2 regions of the Peribacillus sp. QJM3NY_7 genome follow, and region 2 is predicted to be linked to the other one. Evidence: riboswitches for the same ligand, from Rfam matches in the RefSeq annotation. Region 2 holds a riboswitch; the other holds the start of a gene.
What was found. Region 2 has a riboswitch for S-adenosylmethionine ahead of AC0VX1_RS21270 (methionine ABC transporter ATP-binding protein). Riboswitches for the same ligand answer to the same signal wherever they lie in the genome.
Positions count from the first base shown of each region.

Region 1: linked by a shared signal. The riboswitch ahead of AC0VX1_RS06960 (Fur-regulated basic protein FbpA) and the one ahead of AC0VX1_RS21270 (methionine ABC transporter ATP-binding protein) in region 2 are both predicted to bind S-adenosylmethionine.

Region 1 is NZ_CM149663.1:1,432,248-1,437,917, reverse strand. Features, by position in the region: gene AC0VX1_RS06980 (ABC transporter ATP-binding protein) at 1-77, shown strand, start outside; gene AC0VX1_RS06975 (DUF459 domain-containing protein) at 120-821, opposite strand; gene AC0VX1_RS06970 (GNAT family N-acetyltransferase) at 1,040-1,546, shown strand; gene AC0VX1_RS06965 (Spo0E family sporulation regulatory protein-aspartic acid phosphatase) at 1,615-1,809, opposite strand; gene AC0VX1_RS06960 (Fur-regulated basic protein FbpA) at 2,056-2,244, opposite strand; SAM riboswitch class I at 2,415-2,519, opposite strand; TPP riboswitch at 2,677-2,781, shown strand; gene tenA (thiaminase II) at 2,872-3,561, shown strand; gene thiW (energy coupling factor transporter S component ThiW) at 3,577-4,098, shown strand; gene thiD (bifunctional hydroxymethylpyrimidine kinase/phosphomethylpyrimidine kinase) at 4,067-4,873, shown strand; gene thiM (hydroxyethylthiazole kinase) at 4,870-5,670, shown strand, end outside; gene thiE (thiamine phosphate synthase) at 5,666-5,670, shown strand, end outside.
Region 2 is NZ_CM149663.1:4,432,069-4,437,738, reverse strand. Features, by position in the region: gene AC0VX1_RS21300 (YmaF family protein) at 1-80, opposite strand, end outside; gene AC0VX1_RS21295 (zinc-dependent alcohol dehydrogenase family protein) at 266-1,243, shown strand; gene AC0VX1_RS21290 (amidohydrolase family protein) at 1,420-2,730, shown strand; gene AC0VX1_RS21285 (hypothetical protein) at 2,833-3,006, shown strand; gene AC0VX1_RS21280 (nuclear transport factor 2 family protein) at 3,119-3,487, shown strand; gene AC0VX1_RS21275 (GNAT family N-acetyltransferase) at 3,560-4,027, shown strand; SAM riboswitch class I at 4,169-4,280, shown strand; gene AC0VX1_RS21270 (methionine ABC transporter ATP-binding protein) at 4,622-5,638, shown strand; gene AC0VX1_RS21265 (methionine ABC transporter permease) at 5,660-5,670, shown strand, end outside.

The sequences.
Region 1 (5,670 bases), 2.5 Mb from region 2:
TAAACAACGGCCGATACAAGCAGCTCCATGACTTACAGTTCCCTCAACTAAGCGATATCAAATACCTAGCAACTTAGCAGGCAAACATGCACAGAAAGCCTTTCAGTGCATGTTTGGTTTCATTTGAAATCATAACTTTCCAAAACCCGATTCGCAATGAGCTGATACCCTTTTTCATTCGGATGTAACTTATCACTGAAATACTTTGTTTTCTTTTCATCTTCAAAAAGATCATTTGTAGGAATGAATAAAATCCTTTCATCTTTATCCGCTAATCCCTTTATTGACTCGTTATAATCGCGAATGTGCTTTTCAAGTTTTTGATTGTCTTTAATTGGGTTATATAGTCCTATTACCAGAATATCCGCTTTATCGTTTGCCTCTATCAGTGTTGATGTAATCTTTTTCAGATGGTTGATATATTCCCGTTTACCCTCATTGATTTTTCGGTCACTTATTTTCTCCAAGTTCCCGCCATTACTATTGATCAAGTCATTCGTTCCAATAAAAACAATGAAAGTATCGGCTTCATCAAGTTTCGTTTTAATTCGGTAATCATCTAGCTGTTTCATCACCCCATCCGTTTCCTGGCCTTTAATACCGTAATTCCAAAAACTCACTTTTTGCTCCGATTGGGGATTATTCAATTCATCTTCAAGGCCATCTATATATCCTTCCCCGTCCTTATCCCCTTTTCCATAGGTTAATGAATCTCCAAAAGCCATGACCCTTTGCACATCTTCCGACTCCGAGGCCTGAAATTCATATGCAGCAAAACATATAACCAGTACGATAATCAATATACCTGCCAATTTTTTCATTTGGTTCTCCTCTTGTTTTTTACTAGAAGTATTTAATCTTTTTCATACCCAAAAAATCTGCAGTACTAACATAAAAAAGAATTGTCAGATAAAGAATAAAGAGTGTATGATAATATAAAACTTTCAATGGATTGGGTTTCATTCAACGTCCCTAAAACCAAAAACGGGATTACCCTACATTCTGGAGATTGAATAAATGATAGTTAGGAGTTTAAATCATGGAAGAACACATAGAGTTTAGAGAGGCAGAACTATCTGATCTACCCAGAATTGTTGAAATATATAATTCGACAATTGCTTCAAGGATGGTCACGGCAGATACGGAACCTGTATCCGTCCAATCGAGGGTTAAATGGTTTGAGGAACATCATTCAGAAAGTAGACCGCTATATATCATTACTATAGAAGGGAAAACCGCTGGATGGATGAGCTTTCAATCCTTTTATGGCCGACCGGCATATAATTCCACTGCCGAAATCAGCATTTACATTGATGATTATTTCCGGGGAAAAGGAATTGGACAAATTTCGATTCGAAAGGCAATTGAATTGAGTCCAAAATTAGGTGTTAAGACTTTATTGGGTTTCATTTTCGCCCATAATACACCAAGCCTTAAGCTTTTTTCTAAATTCGGGTTTGAAGAATGGGCACATTTACCTCAAGTTGCCGAGATGGATGGCATTGAGCGGGATTTGATCATTCTAGGTAAACGTGTCGATATTTAAATATAATTCTTTAGAGCTATTGCCTTGAGCAGTAGCTTTTTTAGATTAATACAGGTTGAATTGCTAATTTAAAAATACCTATATGCTTCTTGAAGGGAAAAATATTCAGAATCTCTTTTACTTGCTAACGCATTCAATAGCATATCCAATTCTTGGCTGGCTTGTACAGTCTGCAGACTTGTTAAGCCGTAAATCGCTCCCAACTTTATCATTTCCTGTCTCTTCTCTTCTACTTTTTCTATAGTTACCTTACGGCAAGGCATCATAGCCACCTCCCATTTATTCAATATTTTTACACTTTTATCATAATGAAATCACTAGTTAAAATCAACTATTTTCCAGAAATTAAATGTGTTATTTTATAGGTCAAATGTGACAAAACACCTATTTTGTTATTTAATTATGTATAATTTGTGTCGTTTTCTAATAAACGCAAAAAAAGCATCCACTAGTGTAGACTGCGAATGCTTACATCATATCCCTTATTCAAAAATCCAAATATTGTATTACTATGTCATCCATTCAGAAGGTGACTCGTTATTAGGTCTATTTATAACAATCTTATATTCATCTTCAAGTACTTTTAATGGGGCATCATAAAGGTGCCTTTCATCAGAGGTTTTGTATACTCCATTGGCCAATAGCTCTTCAATGAGTTTTGCCTTCCTCTGTTCAATCCTCTTAAATAATTCTGCCATGTAAATGGCTCCTTTCCGTCCTAGTGCCTGCTTCTAGTTAGCTAAACTTTATCAACTTGTTTGATTTCACCAAATTATATATACCTTTTCTAGTATGTCACTAAACGTTATTTCCCAAAAATAAAAGCCCCTTCTAATGTAAGAAGAGGCTGACAGTGTCCGTTCGGCTCTTCTTATCTTCCAAGCATATGCTTGTTGGATTTAGCACAGTTCCCTAAACGGGTCCGCTGCCGAGGTTTCTTAGGGCCAAGTCCCTCCACCTCTCTGGATAAGAATTCAATATATAATGATGTAGAAATGATTCTATCCTAATAATCTTCAAAAGTCAATTACCTGGTTCTCCCTTTTTTCCTGGACATAAAGTGATTCCTCTTTCAAATACGGGTTGCATTTTCTTGTCTTTCTGATATGATGTCAGTAATTACATACAATTCACACCACTAGGGGAGTCTTTTTTAAGACTGAGATGGAATTAGTTCCGGACCCTTTGAACCTGAACCGGCTCATACCGGCGGAGGGAAGTGGATGATATCGTCCATTTTACAGACTATATCCATCTACCCCGTTCCGTATTCAGGAACGGGGTTTTTATTTAACAAAGGGAGCCATTCTATAGGAGGATGAACAATGGAGAATACAAAATTAGAAACATTCAGTGATAGACTGCATGCACGGGCAAAAGAGATTTGGAAAAGGAACCATTCACATGCCTTTGTCCAGGCAATTGGAAACGGCACACTTCCTGAAAAGAAATTTGCCTATTACCTGAAGCAGGACTATGTCTATCTCATGGATTATTCCAAGCTCTTTGCTTTAGGTGTCATCAAAGCCCATAACATCGAAACCATGGCAAAATTTGCGAGCATTTTAAATGAAACCCTTCAAGTGGAAATGGATATTCATCGGCATTATGCTTCCGAATTCGGGATCAGCTCCAAGGAATTGGAAAATACAGAACCTACTCCAACCACTCTAGCCTATACAGGTTACATGCTAAATGCAGCTCAGCATGGGACTTTGGCAGACTTGATCGCCTGTCTCCTGCCCTGCGCTTGGGATTATTATGAAATCGGTTTGCTATTAAAAGAACAAAATGGAGCAGCACTGGAAAACAATCGCTACGCAGATTGGATAAGGTCCTATTCATCTCCTGAATTCGGGGAAGCACACAAGTGGCTGATCGCTTTGTTGGAAGAATTGACGGAAGGCATGCCTGAAAAGGAACTTCTTAGATTAGAAAAGCACTTTTTGGTTACTTCCCGATATGAATATTTATTCTGGGACATGGTTCAAAATGAGCAGGATTGGCCTCTATAGGTGGTTGACATGAGGATGAACCCTATCAAGAAACTGACATTGACTGCCATGATCACGGCTTTAACGACGCTTACCAGTTCATTTATTTTCATCCCTGCAGGATTTGCAAAAATCTTTCCTATTCAACATCTGGCAAATGTCCTGACGGCGGTTCTATTGGGGCCTGCATATGCGGTGACACAAGCTTTTTTAGTTTCCATCATTAGAAACATGATTGGTACCGGTTCAATTTTCGCCTTTCCCGGCAGCATGATTGGTGCACTTTTGGCCGCCATCCTTTACCGAAAAACACAAAGCTTAAAATTCGCCTGTTTAGGGGAAGTGATCGGGACCGGCTTTCTCGGTTCCCTGGCCTGTTATCCGCTTGCCACCCTCCTATTGGGAGAAAAAGCTGCTCTTTTTGGTTTTTTACCGGCTTTTATGTTCAGTTCATTCGCAGGTGCGATTTTAGCTTTCATATTACTTAAAATATTGCTAAAAAATACTTATATGAAGGGGTTTTTTTATGAAAACAGCATTAACGATCGCAGGCTCTGATTCAGGGGGCGGTGCTGGAATACAAGCGGATTTAAAAACATTTTCTGCACATGGTGTATTTGGAATGTCTGCCATCACAGCCGTAACTGCCCAAAACACAATGGAGGTCCGTTCTGTACAGCCCATTGAAACAGCTATCATATCGGATCAAATTGCAGCTATCTTTGAAGATATTCCTGTCGATGCAGTAAAAATAGGCATGCTTGGATCAAAAGAAATCGTGGAAACGGTCGCTGCGTCCCTCAAAACCTTCATGCCTGCCATCGTTATCCTTGACCCTGTCATGATTTCCAAAAGCGGCCACCATTTGCTCGACGAAAAGGCCGTCTCTGCCTTAAAAATGGAATTGCTTCCGCTTGCAAATCTTGTAACACCCAATGTACCAGAAGCGGAAGTACTTACTGGCTTCCCGATTCGGACGAAACAAGATTTCTACAGGGCATGCATTTCGATACAAGAAATGGGTCCCAAAGCCGTTTTACTTAAAGGCGGCCATGCAGCAGGAAATCCAAATGATCTTTTTTATGATGGGACTGACTTCCACTGGATCAAGGGAGAGCGCATTCATACAAAAAACACTCATGGTACGGGCTGTACCCTATCATCCGCCATTACATCTAACCTGGCAAATGGACTGCCATTGCAAGTGTCGATCGAACAAGCCAAGACCTATATTTCCGAAGCGATACGCAATAGCTTTTCAATCGGTAAAGGTCATGGACCTGTCCATCATTTTCATTCATATTCAAAAAAAGAAAGGAGTGACTTATTATGAAGGTTTCTTCAGCCGATTTATTTATGAAGGTAAGAGAAAGGAAACCACTCGTTCACCAAATCACCAACTTTGTTACGGTCAATGACTGTGCAAATGCCACCCTTGCCATCGGAGGTTCACCAGTAATGACATCGAGCCCAAGAGAAGTGGCGGATATGGTCAAATTAGCAGATGCATTGGTCCTGAATTTCGGTACGATCGATGATAAGGCCTTGGAAGCAATGGAGATTGCCGGTAAAACGGCAAATGCCCTGGACATCCCGGTCATTTTGGACCCGGTGGGCGTTGGTGCCACCTCCTATCGTACAGAGCAAGTCAAAGAGCTCCTAAGTAAGATTACTTTCCAAATCATTCGCGGAAATGCGAGTGAAATCCTGTCATTGATGGGTGGGGATACCGTTACTCGCGGGGTGGATTCGGGGGAACTTGCGATTAGCAATGCAGAGCTGGCTGCACGAGCGGCAAATGAATTGAATAGCATCATCGTGGTCAGCGGAGCTAAGGATGCGGTCAGCGATGGAAAACATACGTCCATCATCGATAACGGGAACCTCCTTTTAACTAATGTTACAGGTACCGGTTGCATGTCCACTGCTCTTATCGGAACTTTTTCCGGAGTCACCGATGATTTCTATTCTGCAGCAATTGCCGGTATCTCAACAATGAGCATTTCAGGGGAACTAGCAGCCGCAACCCTTCAAAAGGATGAAGGAACAGGTACTTTCCGTGTGCGATTAATCGATGCCATATCAAGAATGGATAAGGAAATCTGGATGCATGAGGTGAAAATAAGTGAA
Region 2 (5,670 bases):
ATGGAAGTATAATCAACAGATCCATGATTGTGATGTGGTACAAAACCAGATACAAAATCATTTTTTCCTACCTTATTCAATCTCTTCACCCCTTGTACATAATAAAAAACGTTTTATAAAACATATGCTTGGAACAACAAGATGATTCTTAACGACAAATTTATGGAAGGAGGGATTAAAACGTGGAAAACCAGAATCATAATATAATAATTCCACAGTTAAATGTTAAAATGGAAAGACTTATATATTAAAGGAGACTACTATTTTGGAAGCCAAATGTATTAAATTCTATGAGTTTGGGGATCCGCAAAAGGTATTAAAGGTTGAAAATAAATGTATACAAAAACCTTTCGAGGGGGAAGTCCTCGTTCGGATGATCACACGTCCCATTAATCCGTCTGACTTGCTGCCCATTCGCGGTGCCTATTCCCACAGAATCCCCTTGCCTTCCATACCTGGTTATGAAGGGGTCGGCATTGTTGAAGAGGTGGGTCCAGCAGTTTCGAAAGAGCTGATAGGCAAACGTGTACTGCCCTTGCGCGGTGAAGGGACCTGGCAGGATTATGTTAAAACATCAGCGGAGCTGGCCATCGTCATTCCGGATTCGATTGAAGACCATATAGCAGCGCAATTATATATAAATCCGGTAACCGCATGGCTAATCTGTACAGAAGTATTAACTTTGAAACCGGATGATGTATTACTCGTAAATGCTTGCGGATCTTCCATTGGCCGTATACTCGCCCAGTTATCCAAGATTCTTGGATTTAAGCTGATTGCTGTAACGAGAAACGATAAGTATACGGAAGAACTGCTTAAACTTGGTGCTTCATATGTGATCGATACATCCCGATCATCATTGCATGATACTGTGATGGAAATGACGAATGGGCGCGGTGCGAAAGCGGCCATAGATTCAGTGGGCGGCACCGATGGTTCAGAACTGGCTTTTTGTGTACGGCCTAATGGCATCTTATTGACGATTGGCCTTTTATCAGGACAGTCAGTGAATTGGGCGGAAATTTCACGAAGGACAAAAGTGGATGTTAAAATGTTTCATCTTCGGCATTGGAATCAGCAGGCTTCCGTTCGAACTTGGCAGGAAACATTTAACCTTTTGATGGGGTTCATTGCTGATGAAAAGTTGAAGTTCATGATGCCCGATTCCCACTACAGCCTTCAAGATGTTCAAGAAGCGATTATTGTCACGAGCAATAAAGGGAAGATATTTTTAAGCAGCTGATTTCACAAAGGATAACCACTTAATTGAAGCATTTATCTTGGTGCTCTTCCAATAGGTTCCTAAGGTAAAGTGAAATGGCCCCTGATAATATGGAATTACTTGATTACCTGTAAGGTGCTAGTTTAGAATTCGGAATAGGACATGTTGATACTGATACGACTTTGGAGGAAATACTTATGAAAACAATATATGTGAATGCAACATTTTTTACGATGGACAAGGAAAACCAAATCATTGAAAACGGCATGATGATTGTACAAGATCATACCATATCCTACATAGGCCAGCATGATGAACAGCAATTGTCAGATGCAGATCATGTGGTCAACCTTGGCGGGAAATGGATCATGCCAGGCCTTGTGAATGCCCATTCGCATATTGTAATGACCCTTTTACGCGGTATCGGGGACGATATGCTGCTGAAGCCATGGCTTGAAACGAAAATATGGCCGATCGAAAGCCAGTTTACAACGGAAATCGCCACTGTAAGTTCACAGCTAGGCATTATGGAAATGATGAAATCAGGAACCACGACATTTTCGGATATGTTCAATCCTAATGGAATAGATGCCGGTGCCGTCATGGAGACGATAGGCGAAACAGGAATGCGTGGAGCCTTTTCCTATACGATTTTCAGCTTGGGTACCGAAAAAGACCAAAAAGCGAACCTCATGGGGGCTGAGCAGTTTTCAAAAAACTATAAAGCATTTGCCGATGGCCGCCTGACTACCATGGTCGCACCACATAGCCCATATGCCTGCACGCCTGAAGCGATCATGGAAAGTGCACGAATTGCGAAAGAGAATGATTTGATGGTGCACATCCACGTATCGGAAACGGACTTTGAAATCCTCGACATCGAAAAACGTTACGGATCCCGTCCTGTCGAGCACCTCCGCCGTCTAGGCCTGTTCGATCAGCCCACCGTCATGGCACATGGTGTGGTCCTTAATGATGAAGAGCGGGCGATCCTAAAACAGCATGATGTTCGCGTTGCCCATAATCCAATCAGTAACCTGAAGCTCGGATCTGGGATAGCAGATGTCGTAAGCCTTCTTGATGCAGGCATTAAAGTGGGAGTGGCAACGGATGGCGTTGCCTCCAATAACAACTTCGATATGTTCGAAGAAATGAGGACAGCCGCATTACTGCAAAAAGGAATATATAAGGATGCCACAAAATTCCCTGCCCAAACAGCACTCGCCATGGCCACAAGAATGGGCGCCGAAGCGATAGGCATGGGTCATACAGGATCACTGGAAGCTGGTAAAAAAGCGGATTTCATCACCATTTACCCATATAACAAAGAACACCTGCAGCCACTGAGTGAAGCCTATTCGCACCTGCTCTATGCAGCGCGCGGAAATGACGTATGTGATGTATACATTGATGGAAAAGTGGTAGTGAAAGATGGCCGCTGCTTAACGATCGATGAAGAAAAAGTAATCGCCGAAACCAATCGTCTGCAAGGCACCCTATCAAGATAACACTGATGGGAAAACGACCGGATGCACAGAAGAAAGGAGCTGCCATTAGCAGCTCCTTTTTTTTATGGGTTGCGGGAGTAAATATTTAGAGGTAAAAAAGGAATGGCCGCTAGTATTGTGGAATCAATGGTTTACTTAGAAATCCGCTGTGAGTCCAGTTACGAAGTCAGCCAGCTAAAAATAGTAATAAAATGGGGACGGCAAAAACGGTTAAAAACGAGAAAATGCCGATGGCCGCAATATGAGCCAACTGCTAATCTGCAAGCAGCTGGATAAAAAAATTTAAATCGCATGGTTCATGAATTACTGAAAATCTACGTATTAATTATTCGCGATTTTCCAATTTCGTTGCTTCGAGGGAAATGGTTGATATAGGAGGACAAGATGAATGGACAGGGAATCTTCATTATTAAAAGAGCATTTGTATCAGCTGGAGGAGAAATTGTTAAAATCTGAAGTTCGTACATCTCCAGAAGAGCTTTCATCATTATTGAAAGATGATTTCTTTGAGTTCGGCAGTTCGGGTAACATATGGTCAAAAAGCGATTTTATGGGGCAAGAGGGAGCCGGAGCTGTGAACATGACCCTAAGTCAATTTGAGATGCATCCATTGTCTGATGATACCGTGTTAATTACATACCGGATTTTTGATGAAGATAAGCTGGAACATACCTTAAGAAGTTCAATCTGGAAATGTGCGAATGGAAGATGGCAGATGTTTTTTCATCAAGGCACAAAAACAAAAGGGCCCCTTTAAGACTTTTATTTATGAAAAAGAAAGTTTTCCCTGCTTGAAAACTATTTCACTAAAATGATAGGAGTGATGAAGTTGATCTTTCGTACCATTGATACGGACAAAGATAAAGATACTATCATTAAATTTCGGAAAGATTCCTTTGTTGTAAGTTTTGGAACTGATGCGGGTTTTGGAGATGAACATGCCTATCTGCAACGAATGGAAGAAAGGGTCCGCAAATTTCCGGATGGACAGGTGATCATTGAAAAGGACCAAGAAGCGATTGGACAAATGGAACTTCAAATTCGGGAGTACGAAGGAACTGAAATTGGCTATGTGAATCTATTTTATCTTATTCCCGAATACCGCAGTAAAGGCCTTGGCAAGGAATTGGTCCGCTACGCAGAAAACTTTTTCAGGCAATTTAATGTATCCGAATATCACTTAAGGGTTTCTCCGGATAATCAAAGGGCGATTTCTTTATATACGAATTCAGGCATGGTGAAGATAAGGGAAGAAAATGAAAAATACCCTGTATGGAGAATGAGCAAATCATTATAAAAGTAGAAATATAAAATATATTGATATAATAAAAAAGTATCGATTCACTATACTATGAAACTATTTATCGCGATGAAAAATATGGTTGACTTTAGCGAAATTAGAATATATAGTGAAGGACATAATTAAATATAACGTTAATTCTTATCAAGAGATGTGGAGGGACTTGGCCCTATGATACCTCGGCAGCGGGTTTTTACTTTTGTAAAAATACTGTGCTAATTCCAACGGACGAAAGTTTGAAAGATAAGAAGGAGCTTTTCTTAGATAATTAATTTAAGAGTTTACTCTTTTTTATGTCTAAAAGAGGCCTCTTCTGTCTGATGACGGAAGAGGCCTCTTTTGTTTATTCAAAATGTATATGGTTATTTGGAGAATGGGTGCAATTACTCGTGAGTTTCGCGCAATAATCGTGAGTTTGGCGCAGTTACTCGTGAGTTTCACGTAATTACTCGTGAGTTTGGTGCATTTACTCGTGAATTTTGCAGTTTTACTCGTGAATTTCGAAAATTAACTCTATCATTATGAAACGTTGCAAAGCTCTTCTCTCTGGATAAAGAATTCGTACAAATAAACAGCGTGGGGGGAGATTGGATGATTGAGTTTCAAAATGTCAAAAAGGTTTATCAAACAAAGAAACAGACTGTCGAGGCTTTGAAGGGCATTGATTTGACAGTGGAAAAGGGGGATATATTCGGGGTAGTCGGTTATAGCGGGGCCGGAAAGAGTACGTTAATCAGGTTGGTCAATTTGCTTGAACATCCTTCAGATGGTTCGGTGATTGTTGGTGGCAAGGATTTAACCAAATTAAGCCCGAAGGAATTACGGGCAGAAAAGAAAAAAATCGGGATGATCTTTCAGCATTTCAACTTACTAAACTCAAAAACTGTTTTTGATAATATTGCCATGCCGCTGGTATTATCGGGAACTCCAGCTAAGGAAATTCAAAAACGTGTAGGCGAGCTGTTGGAGTTCGTTGGCTTATCGAGCAAAGCAAAGAGTTATCCGGAACAATTATCCGGCGGGCAAAAGCAGCGAATCGGCATTGCGAGGGCATTGGCTACGAATCCATCGATCTTATTGTGTGATGAAGCAACGTCGGCATTGGATCCACAAACAACGAGTGCAGTTCTGCAGCTCTTAAAAAAAATTAATAAAGAATACAATATCACCATCCTGCTAATCACTCATGAGATGTCTGTCATTCGGGAAATTTGCAATAAGGTAGCGGTCATGGAGGGCGGCTGCGTCGTTGAACAAGGTTCGGTTTTCGAAGTTTTTGCCAAGCCGCAAACGGATATTGCAAAAAACTTCGTGAGAACGGTCATACATGACGAAATTCCACAAAGTTTCTTAAAAAGCATAGGGTCCCATATCCCGATTATTTGGAAAATTAATTTTATTGGAACTACTTCGGGTACTCCTTTACTTTCAACGATCTCGAAGAAATATGATGTTCATTTAAGTGTCTTATCAGCCAATATTTCTGAAATCCAGGAAACGCCTTTCGGGAATTTGATCATCGAAGTGACCGGGAGCAAAAATGAGGTCGACAAGGCTTATCAATATATTAAAGATGAGGGGATTCTCGTCCAGGAGGTGCAAGTATAAATGGGTAATACGCTTTGGGGTATGGAAATAAC